2 regions of the Mesorhizobium sp. M0518 genome follow, and region 2 is predicted to be linked to the other one. Evidence: predicted binding sites of a transcription regulator. Region 2 holds the regulator's gene; the other holds the start of a gene.
The links. Region 2 encodes LexA, which represses DNA repair genes until DNA is damaged. Its sites were predicted from a motif close to TGTTCNNNNTGTGTTCNG; they were not measured.
Positions count from the first base shown of each region.

Region 1: NKI66_RS13830 (DNA recombination protein RmuC) is a predicted target of LexA. The motif match lies at 5,849-5,866, and genes of this name have one in related genera.

Region 1 is NZ_JAMYQY010000008.1:113,282-120,090, forward strand. Features, by position in the region: gene NKI66_RS13795 (LLM class flavin-dependent oxidoreductase) at 1-410, opposite strand, end outside; gene NKI66_RS13800 (DUF6481 family protein) at 712-1,140, shown strand; gene sugE (quaternary ammonium compound efflux SMR transporter SugE) at 1,280-1,594, opposite strand; gene NKI66_RS13810 (hypothetical protein) at 1,802-1,927, opposite strand; gene NKI66_RS13815 (transglutaminase-like domain-containing protein) at 2,139-2,948, shown strand; gene NKI66_RS13820 (cation diffusion facilitator family transporter) at 3,092-4,057, shown strand; gene NKI66_RS13825 (GFA family protein) at 4,120-4,524, shown strand; gene NKI66_RS13830 (DNA recombination protein RmuC) at 4,545-5,816, opposite strand; gene def (peptide deformylase) at 5,920-6,450, shown strand; gene NKI66_RS13840 (hypothetical protein) at 6,567-6,809, shown strand, end outside.
Region 2 is NZ_JAMYQY010000019.1:95,795-102,603, reverse strand. Features, by position in the region: gene NKI66_RS24770 (hormone-sensitive lipase) at 21-851, opposite strand; gene NKI66_RS24765 (AMP-binding protein) at 1,161-2,786, shown strand; gene kynA (tryptophan 2,3-dioxygenase) at 2,783-3,619, shown strand; gene kynU (kynureninase) at 3,699-4,946, shown strand; gene lexA (transcriptional repressor LexA) at 5,358-6,098, shown strand; gene NKI66_RS24745 (ComEC/Rec2 family competence protein) at 6,092-6,809, opposite strand, start outside.

The DNA.
Region 1 (6,809 bases), on a different contig from region 2:
TCGAGCTTTTCGGCGAACAGCTCGTCATAGTCCTCGAGGTTGTAACCGAACAGCGGGAAGGATTCGATGAACGAGCCGCGCCCGGCCATGATCTCGGCGCGGCCGCCCGACAGAAGATCGAGCGTGGCGAATTGCTGGAAAACGCGCACCGGGTCGTCGGAGGACAGAACGGTGACCGCGCTGGTCAGCTTGATGCGCTTCGAACGCTCGGCCGCCGCGGCCAAGGCCACGACCGGTGCGGAGGCGGCATAGTCGGGCCGGTGATGCTCGCCGAGGCCGAAGACGTCGAGGCCGACCTGGTCGGCCAGTTCGACCTCCTCGATCAGGTTGCGCAGCCGCTCATGCGGGCCGATTGCGCCGGGGCCCGGCTGCGGGCTGACGTCGGCGAAGGTGTAGAGACCGAGTTCCATCTAATGTCATCCTGATGTTGGAATTTGCCGCTAGACGTAGCCATCCGCCAACCTCGCTGCCAGAGGGGCGACGGTGAACAGTGCATGTCGTTTTCGACTCTATCTCTTCGTCGCAATTCCCAAGGGAAAGCGCTGCGCGCTTTTCCCGGGAAAACCGCTTCACACTTCTCCTGGAATTGCTCCAAAGGCGTCTCCCGGCTGCAACAGCCGACAATTTCATGGCTGCCATGCCGTTTTGGCGCTTGAACTCTCGGTTTTCGCGCGTATGTAAGCGTCGCGAATTGACTTCAGGGAAGTGGACTTGGCTATCTACAGGGAAAAAGACGTTTTCGAGCGGCGCAACGCCGCAAACGAGGCAAAGAAGGCGCTCCTCGAGCGCTTCAAGGCAAAGCCGGCGGCGGATGATCCCGCAGTGCTGGCGCGGCAGGCTGAACGCAAGGCTATCCTTGCGGCTCGCGAAATCCGCGAGGCCGAAAAGGCCCGGCTGAAGCAGGAGAAGCTGGCACGCGAAGCGGTCGAGAAGGCCGAGCGCGAGGCAGCAGCCGAAGCGGCACGTATCGCCGCCGAGGAAGCTGCACAGGCTGAGGCCAAGATTCGGGAATCCGAAGAGAACGAGCGCATCGCCCGTTTTCTGGCCGATGAAGCCGAGCGCAAGGCCAAGCGTGACGCGCGTTATGCGGCACGCAAGCAGCGCACCGGCAGGACGCCGCCGGGCTTCTCGGCCCGCTAGCCTCCAGGCTACGAAGCAATCGGCTTCGAGAATCAGGGTCGCCTCGCAGCGGCCCTGATTGTGTTTGTCCCATGCATGTCGCCCATAAGTGGTCCCGGTTTTGGGAGGACGACATGCATAAAACAAGAAGCGCTATCGGTCAGGCGGCGAACTTCAATCCCATGATGCCGCAGACAATGAGCGCAATGCAGGCCAGCCTGATCGCGGTGGCTGGTTCGCCGAGCAGCCAGATGCCGAGCAGTGCCGTACCGACGGTGCCGATGCCGGTCCACACCGCATAGGCGGTGCCGACGGGCAGCGCCTTCAGCGCCAGGCCGAGCAGAGTGAGGCTGACGACCATCGAGGCAACGGTCAGCACGGTCGGCACCAGCTTCGAGAAGCCATCGGTGTATTTGAGGCCGATTGCCCAGCCGATCTCGAACAGGCCGGCAAAAAAGAGAAGAATCCAAGACATCGACAACGCTCCATCAGAGCATCGGACCGAAAAGTGATTTTCGGCGTCCGACGATCAGTCAAACAATGGCGGGTCGTCCCATCCGGATTTTGGGGAAGCGCGAGGTCGTCCCCGCCATGCCAATATAGGAATTTCGGGCGCTCGATCAACAACGACCGGCAACAGCGCTGCCGGTCGCAATCCCATTTCGAAGCAAATCGGCCGGACTTACTTGTCCTTGAGCTTCATCGCCTTCACCGGCGGCGCCTTCAGGGCCGGAGCCGGGGCGGGCTTCTTGGCGTCCTTCTTCGGCTTGCGGGCTTCCTTGCCTGCCTTCATCGCACCTTTAGCCATGATTCGTTCCTCCTGATGTGGGAAGCGAAGTGAAACAAGAGAACCGCCGGACTGCAAGGGGTTAGCGACTGCTGCCGCCGTCAGCGGCTCGCTTTCAACCGGTTTCTAATTTGCTCGTAAACCATGGCGGTCCATGCCATGGTTGTCTTCGCACTGCAGCATCAACCCGTGCCTCCGCCCGGTGATCGTCAGGCAGGCCGTCAGGACGACAATGCGAATTCACATCGGCTGCGAGATGAGCTTCGACTTTCCGCAGGAAACGCCGCTCATCGCAATGCTGAATGTCCACTATTCGCGTGCCTCCGATCTCGAGCGGCCGGATTTCCTGATCTCCAACCCGCCGGTGCCGATCGAAAGCTATCGCGACAGTTTCGGCAACTGGTGCAACCGGTTCGTTGCGCCGCCCGGGCGTTTCACCTTCGGCACCGACGCGGTGATCCGCGATCCCGGCACTTTCGAGATGGGCGACCTGATGGCCTGGCAGCACGAGGTGCGCGATCTGCCGGCGGACACGCTGCTGTTTCTGCTGCCCAGCCGTTTTTGCGAAAGCGACCTTCTGGCTGATGAAGCGTGGCGGCTGTTCGGCAACACGCCGCTGGGCATTCCGCGCGTGCAGGCGGTCTGCGACTTCGTCCACAATCACATCGTCTTCAACTACGGCAATGCTCGGCCGACACGCACCGCCGCGGAAGCCTATCGCGAACAGAGCGGCGTGTGCCGCGACTATGCGCATCTCGCGGTCACCTTCTGCCGGGCACTCAACATCCCGACGCGCTATTGCACCGGCTACATCAGCGACATCGGTATGCCGAAACCATGGGCGAGCATGGATTTCTGCGCCTGGATGGAAGTCTATCTCGGCGGCCGCTGGCATGTCTTCGACCCGCGCAACAATGCACCGCGCATCGGCCGCATCCTGATCGCCTCCGGCCGCGACGCCGCCGACGTTCCGTTGACCCATATATTCGGGCCGGGAACGCTTGCCGGCTTCAAGGTGTGGACCAGCGAGATCATCGAGTAGTCGTTCTGCCTACCAGTCTCTAACGACAAACCTCTTTAACGACCGCCGTTTTTGAACGAGCCAGCGGTTCACACGTTGTGGTGGCTGTGGAGCTTCTTCCATCTGACCATTAGACTGGGTGTGCATCGAATGGGGACAGCACCATGGCCGGGCACGGCGGCTCAAAAAAGGTGATCTACGCGGCGCTCGCCGGCAATTTCGCCATCGCGCTGACCAAGTTCGCCGCCGCCGCCTTTACCGGCAGTTCGGCGATGCTGTCGGAGGGCGTGCATTCGCTGGTCGATACCGGCAATGGCGGCCTGCTGCTCTACGGCATGCACCGTGCCGCCCGCCCGGCCGACCGGACGCATCCTCTCGGTCACGGCCGGGAACTCTACTTCTGGAGCTTCATCGTCGCGCTCCTCGTCTTCGCGCTGGGCGCCGGCGTGTCGTTCTACGAAGGCGTGATCCATATGATGGCGCCGGAGCCGGTCGCCAACGCCGAGGTGACCTACATCGTGCTCGGCCTTTCCTTCCTGTTCGAAGGCAGTTCGTGGTGGGTGGCGCTGAAAGAGTTCCGCCAGCAGAAGGGCAAGCAGGGCTGGCTGCGGGCGGTGCAGTCGAGCAAGGACCCGAGCGTCTACACCGTGCTGTTCGAGGACAGCGCAGCACTTCTCGGCCTGATCGTCGCGTTCGCCGGCATCCTGGCGGCGGAAGTTCTGGAGATGCCGGAACTCGACGGCGCCGCCTCCATCGGCATTGGGCTGATCCTGGGCGCGACGGCAATCTTCCTGGCCCGCGAAAGCAAGGGCCTGCTGATCGGCGAGCCGGCCTCGCTCGAGGTGCAGATGAAGGTGCTGGCGATCGCCCAGCAGGATCCGGCGGTGCAGCGGGCGAACGGCGTCCTGACCGTCCATATGGGGCCGGCAGAGATCGTCGCCGGCCTGAGCATCGAGTTCGAGGACCATTTGACGGCGCCCGAGATCGAAGCTTGCGTCGAGCGCCTGGAGGCGCAGCTGAAGAAGGAGATGCCGGAGATCACACGGCTGTTCGTCAAGCCGCAGACGTCAGGCACCTGGGAGCAGCGGCGCAGGCTGATCGAGAACGCATCCGATCCGGCTCTGGACTAGCGCTGCGCCATTGCCTCACGGTCTTCCCCCGCTAGGATTAAAGGGACTTTGGAGGAGCGAAGATGAAAATCGACGGCGGCTGCCATTGTGGCGCCATCACCTACGAGGCGGAGGTCGACCCGGAGAACACCGGAATCTGCCACTGCACCGATTGCCAACAACTGACCGGAACGGCTTTTCGCGTGACCGTGGGCGCGCCGGAAGGCCACTACCGGATCACCAAGGGTGCGCCAAAGGTCTATATCAAGACAGGATCGAGCGGCGACAAGCGCGCGCAGGGCTTTTGCGGCGAGTGCGGCTCGCATCTCTACGCGACATCGGTTGGCGACGGGCCGAAGGTTTATGGCATCCGGGTCGGCACGGCGCGGCAACGTGAACAGCTGGTCCCGAGACGGCAAAGCTGGCACCGCTCGGCGCTGCCCTGGTTGCCGGAATTCCCAGGTATGACGACCAAGGAAGAGCAGTAGGGCGGATCCGGCGCTGCTGCTCAGTCGTCGCCTTCGACGACCCTCAGCCTGAGCTGCCCGGTTTTCGAATCGGCAACGCGCGCGCCAGTATCGACTTTCGCGGCGGGAGCCCGTGACGCTGCGTCCGCGGCGGCATCGCCGTCGGGCTGCGCGCCGAACTCCAGCGCTTCGATCTTCTGGCCGCGCTTGGTGACCTTCGACGTCGAAACCAGGATGTCGTCGATGTCCTTGGCCGACTGGCCGAAATGGACCTGCAGCTTGCGCACCCGCTCATCGACACGCGCGACATCCTCCATCAGCCGAATGACCTCGCCCTGGATCAGATGCGCCTGTTCGCGCATGCGGGCATCCTTGAGGATCGCCTGGATGACCTGGATCGACAGCATCAGCAGCGACGGCGAGACGATGACGATTCGGGCACGGTGCGCCTTATGGACGATCGCCTCGAAATTCTCGTGGATCTCGGCGAACACCGATTCCGACGGCACGAACATGAAGGCCGTGTCCTGCGTCTCGCCCTGGATCAGGTATTTTTCCGAGATATCGCGGACATGGATCTCGATGTCGCGGCGGAAGGCCTGCGAGGCGGCCTTCTGCAGGTCGGCGCCGTCGGCGGCGCGGATGGCATTCCAGGCCTCGAGCGGAAACTTGGCGTCGATGGCCAGCGACGGCGCGCCGTTCGGCATCTTCACCAGGCAGTCGGGACGGCTGCCGTTCGACAGCGTCGCCTGGAATTCATAGGCGCCATGCGGCAGGCCGTCGGCAACGATCGCCTCCATGCGCGACTGGCCGAAAGCACCGCGCGTCTGCTTGTTGGAGAGGATCGCCTGCAGCTGCACGACCTGGCCGGCGAGCGATTGGATGTTGCCCTGCGCGACATCGATGATAGCCAGCCGCTCCTGCAACTTGGCCAGGCTCTCATGCGTGGATTTCGTCTGCTCGGTCATGGTCTGGCCGAGCCGGCCGGTCATGGCGTCCAGGCGCTGGCCGATCGATTGCGTCAGCTCCGCCTGCCGTGCGCCGAACACTTCCGCAATGGCGCCCATGCGACCCTGCATTTCGGCCTGGCTTTGCAGAATTCCGGCCATCCGCGCCTCGGCATCGCGGGCATGATCGGCGGCTTCCGCAGCCGCCACGGCGCGCGCCTTCGCCGACCGCCACAGCGCAATGACCAGCGCCACGAACAGGGCCAGAAACAGCAAAGCGCCGAAGGCCAGCGCATGGCCGAGCGTGATGGTTGTGGCGCCAAGCCGGGCGACAGGCTCCGAAAGGATGGTGCTCAAATCATTCATGTGGACAGCATAGACGATTCGCCGCGATAGCACAGATCAAAACGTGAACGAGCCTCATGCCAACCGGTTGACGCTTTTCGCTGGAGGTCTTACGTGGAACGCCATGCCGATCAAGCCGCTCATCATCCTTCCCGACCCCATCCTGCGCCAGGTTTCCCAACCGGTGGAGCGTGTCGACGCGCCCCTGCGCAAATTAGCCGACGACATGCTGGCGACCATGTATGACGCACCGGGCATCGGTCTGGCGGCAATCCAGATCGGCGAGCCGCTGCGCTTGCTGGTGATCGATCTCGCCAAGGAAGACGAGACGCCGGCGCCGCATGTCTTCATCAATCCGGAAATCCTGGAGAGCGCCGATGCGCGCTCCGTCTACGAGGAAGGCTGCCTGTCGATCCCGGATTATTACGCCGAGGTCGAACGCCCGGCCGCCGTACGGGTCAAGTATCTCGACCGCGACGGCAAGCTGCAGGAGATGGAGGCCGAGGGCCTGATGGCCACCTGCCTGCAGCATGAGATCGACCACCTCAATGGCGTCCTGTTCATCGACCACATCTCGAAGCTGAAGCGCGACATGGTGGTGAAGAAATTCAAGAAGCTCGCCAAGGACAAAGCGCCGGGCAAGCTGGTGGGATAGGGCATGCTCTGTCGGAGCACGGCCCCTCCGATCAGCCTCGGCGGTTCAGCTTCACGAACCTTCGATTGAAAATACCGACTTGCTGTGATATCAGTGATATCACGTAGGAGGTGTCTATGGGTGACATGCTGATCCGTGGGATCAATCCGGAATTGAAACGGCGTCTCGAGGAAAGTGCGCGGCTGAACAGGCGCAGCCTTTCGGAGGAAGCGGTCGTCTTGATACAGAAGGGTTTTGCAACACAATTTGCTGGCGCCGAAAAAGTCGGCGATCGCCTCTATTCGCTCGTCGGCGATGATCGTTTCACAAGCGACGAGATTCAGGAAATAGCGAGGTCGCGAAGTGAGGCCGATCGTGGG
Region 2 (6,809 bases):
ACGAGAAAGTGATCCCGGCTCTAGTTCGAGATCAAGCTCTGCGTCAGCGGATGCGCCGGGTCGGCAAGGCCGTCGACAATGCTGTAATGATGCCGGTCGGGCTCGACCACGACGCTGGTGGTGGCGCCGAGGCCGGTCCAGATGTTGGCAAGCAGCGCATTCTGGCGCAGGAATTCGGCGCGCTCGCCGCCACCGGCCCAACAGGTGATGCGGGCGCCATTTATCGGGCGCAGCAGCGCCGGGCTTTCAGCCAGCGCCTCCTCTTCGTCGATTGCCAGTTCCTTGTTCATGCCGGTGCGCATGATCGGACGCAGGTCATGCAAGCCTGAAATCGAAACGACGTGGCGTATGCGCCGCGCCACATCGGCAGCCAACGGCGTGGTTGTCGTCACCATCCGGGTGGCGAGATGGCCGCCGGCCGAATGTCCGGTCAGCATCAGCGGTCCGTCGACCATTGCCGCTGCCTCGCCGATTGCCGCCCCAATCTCCCTGACGATGCCGGCGATGCGTATGTCCGGGCACAGCGTGTAGGACGGCATCGCAACGGCAAAACCGTTGCTGACCGCGCCATTGGCAAGGTGAGACCACAAACTCTTGTCGGTCTCCAGCCAGTAACCGCCATGGATAATCGCCACCAGCCCTTTGGGCGCGGCACTAGGAATGAAAAGATCGAGCCGATTGCGCGGCCCTTCGCCATAGGCGATGTCGAGCCGTGCCCGGCCCTGCGCCGACAGCGCATCACGGAATGCTTGCGCCGGCTTCGCCCATGCGGCCGGCCAGCGATCACTGCCGGCGATATTCGCACCGTTGGCATAGGCATCATCCCAATCGACGATGTGACGTTCGAACATCTGCGCCCTTCCCCAAGACGGCATCGCTACTTGCTAGCAATGGCCACCGCCATGCCATGCGTCAATGCCCTGAGCAAAAACATTTTAGGCTTGAAACAAATTTCGACTGGTGCGATCCTGCCCCAACGAACAGCCGACAATGGGAGGTCTGCTGTGCTGCCCGAACCTGCAGATGTTCACCCTTTCTGGGCGCATCTCAGCAGGTGCGATGGGTAGTACGAAGCTTCCTCAGAGCAGGACCTTAGGATCCACTACATCCGGCCAAGGCGCATCGCGCACTGGTCAGGCAGCAGACGGGATAGCGGCGACATGCTTGGGCCTTCAGCGCATATCGACACGTTCACGCGCGATCACCTGCCGCCGCCGGAGCAATGGCCTGAAATCCTGCTCGACGGCTTCGACTATCCCGAACGCCTCAACGCCGGTGTCGAACTGACCGACAGGCTGGTCGAAAAAGGTCTCGGCGACCACACCGCCCTGATCGGCAATGGCCGCCGCCGCACCTACAAGGAACTGTCCGACTGGACGAACAGGCTGGCCCACGCGCTGGTCGAGAATTATGGCGTCGAGCCCGGCAACCGGGTGCTGATCCGCTCCGCCAACAACCCCGCCATGGTCGCCTGCTGGCTGGCTGCCACCAAGGTTGGCGCCGTGGTCGTCAACACCATGCCGATGCTGCGCGCCGGCGAACTCGCCAAGATCGTCGACAAGGCCGAGATTACCGTTGCGCTGTGCGACACCAGACTGATGGACGAGATGACTGCCTGCGCCAAGGACAGCGCGTTCCTCAAGCAGGTCATCGGTTTCGACGGCACCGCCAACCATGATGCCGAACTCGATCGTGCCGCTCTCGACAAGCCGGTGACGTTCACCGCAGTCGACACGGGCCGCGACGATGTCGCCCTGCTCGGCTTCACCTCGGGCACGACAGGCGTTCCGAAGGCGACGATGCATTTCCACCGCGACCTCCTGATCATTGCCGACGCCTATGCACGCGAAATCCTGGAGGTGACGGCGGACGACATCTTCGTCGGCTCGCCGCCGCTGGCCTTCACCTTCGGCCTTGGCGGGCTCGCTATCTTTCCCCTGCGCTTCGGTGCGGCGGCGACGCTGCTGGAGCAGGCGACGCCACCCAACATGATCCACATCATCGAGACCTACAAAGCGACGATCTCCTTCACCGCGCCGACTGCCTACCGCGCCATGCTGAAGGCCATGGATGAAGGTGCCGACCTGTCGTCGCTGCGCGTCGCCGTTTCGGCCGGCGAAACCTTGCCCGCCCCGGTTTTCGAAGAGTGGACGCAAAAGACCGGCAAGCCGATCCTCGACGGCATCGGCGCCACCGAAATGCTGCACATCTTCATCTCCAACCGCTTCGATGACATGAGGCCTGCGTCGACCGGCAAGCCGGTGGGCGGCTATGAGGCGCGCATCGTCGATGACGAGATGCGCGAGGTGCCGCGCGGCACGACCGGCAGGCTGGCGGTGCGCGGCCCGACCGGCTGCCGCTACATGGCCGATGACAGGCAGAAGGAATATGTGCGCGACGGCTGGAACCTCACCGGCGACACCTTCACGCAGGACGAGGACGGCTTCTTCCATTTCGCCGCACGCTCCGACGACATGATCGTCAGCGCCGGCTACAACATCGCCGGTCCCGAGGTCGAGGCGGCGCTGCTGGCGCATCCGGACGTCGCCGAATGCGCGGTGATCGGTGCAGAGGACGCCGAACGCGGCCAGATCGTCGAGGCGCATGTCGTGCTGGTGCAGGGCGTCGCGCCCGACGCCCTCACCACCAAGCGCCTGCAGGACCATGTCAAGGCAACGATCGCGCCCTATAAATATCCGCGATCGGTAAAATTCATCGCCGCTCTGCCCAAGACCCAGACCGGAAAGATCCAGCGCTTCCGGCTGCGCACGGAGAAAATCAATTGAGCCAACCGTACGATCCGGCGTCCGAAGGCGCCCAGATGTCGTTCAAGGAGCGCATGTCCTACAGCGACTACCTGCACCTGGAGAAAGTGCTGGAGGCCCAGACGCCGCTGTCATCGGCGCATGACGAGATGCTGTTCATCATCCAGCATCAGACCTCCGAGCTCTGGATGAAGCTTGCTCTGCACGAGATTGGCGCCGCGATCCGTTCCATCCGCGCCGACCGGCTCGAGCCGAGCTTCAAGATGCTGTCGCGCGTTGCGCGCATCTTCGAGCAGCTGAACAATGCCTGGGACGTGCTGCGGACGATGACGCCCAGCGAATACACCGAGTTCCGCGACGCGCTCGGCCAGTCCTCGGGTTTCCAGTCCTGGCAGTATCGCGCCATCGAGTTCATGGCCGGCAACCGAAACCTGGCAATGCTCGGGCCGCACAAGCATCGGCCCGACCTGAGCGGGAAGCTGGAAGCGATCCTGGCCGAGCCGTCGCTCTATGACGAGGCACTGCTGCTTTTGGCGCGCAACGGATTCGACATCGGTGCCGATGCCAGGCGCACGGACTGGCGTGAGACGCGAACCGAGAATGAAGAGGTGCTGGTCGCCTGGCAGACCATCTACCGCGATCCGCAGCGCTACTGGATGTTCTACGAACTGGCCGAGAAGCTGGTCGACTTCGAGGACTACTTCCGCCGCTGGCGCTTCAACCACGTCACCACGGTGGAGCGCATCATCGGCCTGAAACGCGGCACCGGCGGCACGTCGGGTGCTTCGTATCTGAAGAAAATGCTCGAGGTCGTGCTGTTCCCGGAGCTGTGGACGGTCCGCACCCGGCTCTGACGTCGAAATGAAAACAGGCACACCGAGGGGACGCGCTGTGGCGGAAAACCCTTCGCGAACAACCGGGGACTGACCGACCATGAGTGGAATTCCTGATCTCGCCGCAGTCGAAGCGATGGATGCCACGGATCCGCTGCGGGCCATGCGCGACCGTTTCATTCTGCCGGAGGGGATGATCTATCTCGACGGCAATTCACTGGGGGCAGCGTCTCATGCCGTTTTCAGCGAGCTGCAGCAGGCGGCGACCCAAGAATGGGCCCAGGATCTCATCCGAGCTTGGAACACGGCCGGATGGTTCGAGATGCCAATCGAACTCGGCGACCAGCTCGGACGCCTGATAGGAGCCGCGGCCGGCCAGACCGTTGTCTGCGACACGACATCGACCAACATCTACAAGGTGCTGCACGCGGCGATGGAGATGCGGCCCGGCCGGTCGGCCATCGTCGCCGAAGGTGACAGTTTTCCCACCGACCTGTACATCGCCGAAGGCGTGGCCTCGACCCGGGATGGCGTCCTGCTGCGCCTCGCGGGTGTCGACGCGCCGACCATCGAAGAGCTGATCGACGAAAACGTCGCGGTGGTGCTGGTCAATCACGTCAATTACAAATCGGGTGAACTGCGCGACATGGCGGCGCTGACGCGCAAAGCTCATGCGGCCGGAGCGCTGATCGTCTGGGATCTTTGCCACACCGCCGGCGCCCTGCCCGTCGAGCTCGATCACGCAAATGCCGATTTCGCCATCGGCTGCACCTACAAGTACCTCAACGGCGGTCCGGGCGCACCGGCCTTCATCTATGCCGCGCAGCGCCACCACGGCGATATCAGCCAGCCGCTCAGCGGCTGGTGGGGCCATGCGCGGCCCTTTGCCTTCGAACGGGGTTATGTTGCCGGCACCGGCATCCGCCGCTTTTTGTGCGGCACTCAGCCGATCCTGTCGATGCGGGCGCTCAAAGGCGCGCTTGCCATCTGGAATGACGTCGACATGGCGGCATTGCGAAAGAAGAGTGTCGCGTTGACAGAACTGTTCATCCAGCTCGTCGAAGCCAGGTGCGGCGCCTACGGTCTCACGCTGGAGACCACCCGCGACGCGACCAGGCGCGGCAGCCAGGTGTCGTTCCTTCACGATCACGGCTATCAAATCATGCGGGCGCTGATCGAGCGCGGCGTCATCGGTGATTTTCGTGCGCCATCGACCATCCGTTTCGGCTTCACGCCGCTCTATGTCGGCTACAAGGATGTGTGGCTGGCGGTTGAGGTGCTGGAGGGTATTCTGCGCACGGGCGCATGGAAGGACCGCCGTTTCGCGGTCAAGGAAGCCGTTACCTGACGCAACGATCCCCGCGATCCACCGCCGCCGCCCTCACTGCCTGGCAGATGACGGAGGGCTGAATTTCCAGCCACAAATGCCAACAGACGTTGGCGTTTTGGCTCCGTTTCGTTCACGGCAAACGAACGTCCCGAAGATTGATATCGTCCTTTGTGGAGGTCGATAGACTGATAATGCCAAGCCTTGGGTCGAGGATGAGCCACAGGTCATTAACCATAATAATTTCAATGGGAACAGGCGCATCGCCGTGCCTAGCGCCTGTTGATCGCGACCCGCTGGCAAGCGCCAAATAATTTCAGCAGCCTTAACAAATTCATTAAACTTTAAACGGTTGCAGAACACAACTGGAACAGATAGGGTTTGTTCTGGGTTTGTTTTTCGATTCTGGTTTCAGGTAACCTGGGGGCCGCCATGCTGACGCGCAAGCAACATGAACTGCTGATGTTCATCCATGAACGCCTGAAGGAGAGCGGCATTCCGCCATCCTTCGACGAGATGAAGGAGGCGCTTGACCTTGCCTCCAAATCCGGGATTCATCGGCTGATCACCGCACTTGAGGAGCGCGGCTTTATTCGCCGGTTGCCCAACCGGGCACGCGCGCTGGAAGTGCTGCGATTGCCGGACTCGATCGCGCCCGGTCTCAACGCGGCAAAGAAGTTTTCGCCAAGCGTCATCCAGGGCAGTCTCGGTCAGGGTGGCGCCCTTGGCCGGCAGATCAAGCCGGCGCCTTCGCGGATGCCCTCGCCCGGCAATGATGACGATGCGGTCTCCGCCGTGTCGATCCCGGTCATGGGCCGTATCGCCGCCGGTGTGCCGATCGATGCCATCCAGCATCAGACGCATTCGATCTCGGTGCCGCCGGACATGATCATGGGCGGCGCCCACTATGCGCTGGAGGTCAAGGGAGACTCGATGATCGAGGCCGGTATCTTCGACGGCGACACCGTCATCATCCGCAATGCCGACACGGCGAGCCCCGGCGAGATCATCGTGGCGCTGGTCGATGAAGAGGAAGCGACGCTGAAGCGGTTCCGCCGCAAGGGCGCTTCGATTGCTCTCGAAGCCGCCAATCCGGCCTATGAAACCCGTATTTTCGGCCCGGACAGGGTCAAGGTGCAAGGCAAGCTCGTCGGCCTGATCCGCCGCTACTGAGGCGGCTGTGGGTTGGCCGCTGGCTTCTCCGGTTTCTTGAAGGGTGCCAGCCCCCTTGCCTCACGAGAGTATTTGCGTTGCGTGTGCCAGGGCCGATATGGGCTGTCCACCGCGAAGCTGATCGTCGCCGGCGTGGTCGCCGATTGGCGATCGAAGAAGACCGCGGCACTGCCTTTGCGAGCCAGTTGCCGCTTGGTGATGACGAGAACCAGCGGATTGTGACAGGCGTCATACGCGGTGGCGTCATTGATGACGATCAGCTCGGCGAAGCCGCAGGCTTTCCAGGCGTCCTTGCGGTCCTCGACATAGGCAATGATCGCACCGGACATGTGCCTGGCCACGCAAACGCCTGAGGAGCAATAGAACGGCGATCCCAGCGGCAGATCAACGGCATCCGCGACATCGAATTGCCCATCGCTGTTGTCGAACACCTCTGGCACGACGATGGTTTCTGATGTCAGGGCGCGTTTCCAGTTGTCGACGGTGTATTCGTTCGGCCGTTCCCGGCTGACGGCAAGCTCGCCGCCACCGATCGGCAACGCCACCAGCCGGGCGTCTTCCGAGATTAGCACATCCGGCGTGCGCGTATCCGAGACGGTCAGCAAGCCTGCCAGCGCGAATGGCAGAGCAGCGAGCCGCAGCCAAGTTGTCGCCATTGTCGCGATGACCAGGGCAATTGCCACCAACAGGACCGACTGCTGCGAAATCAGC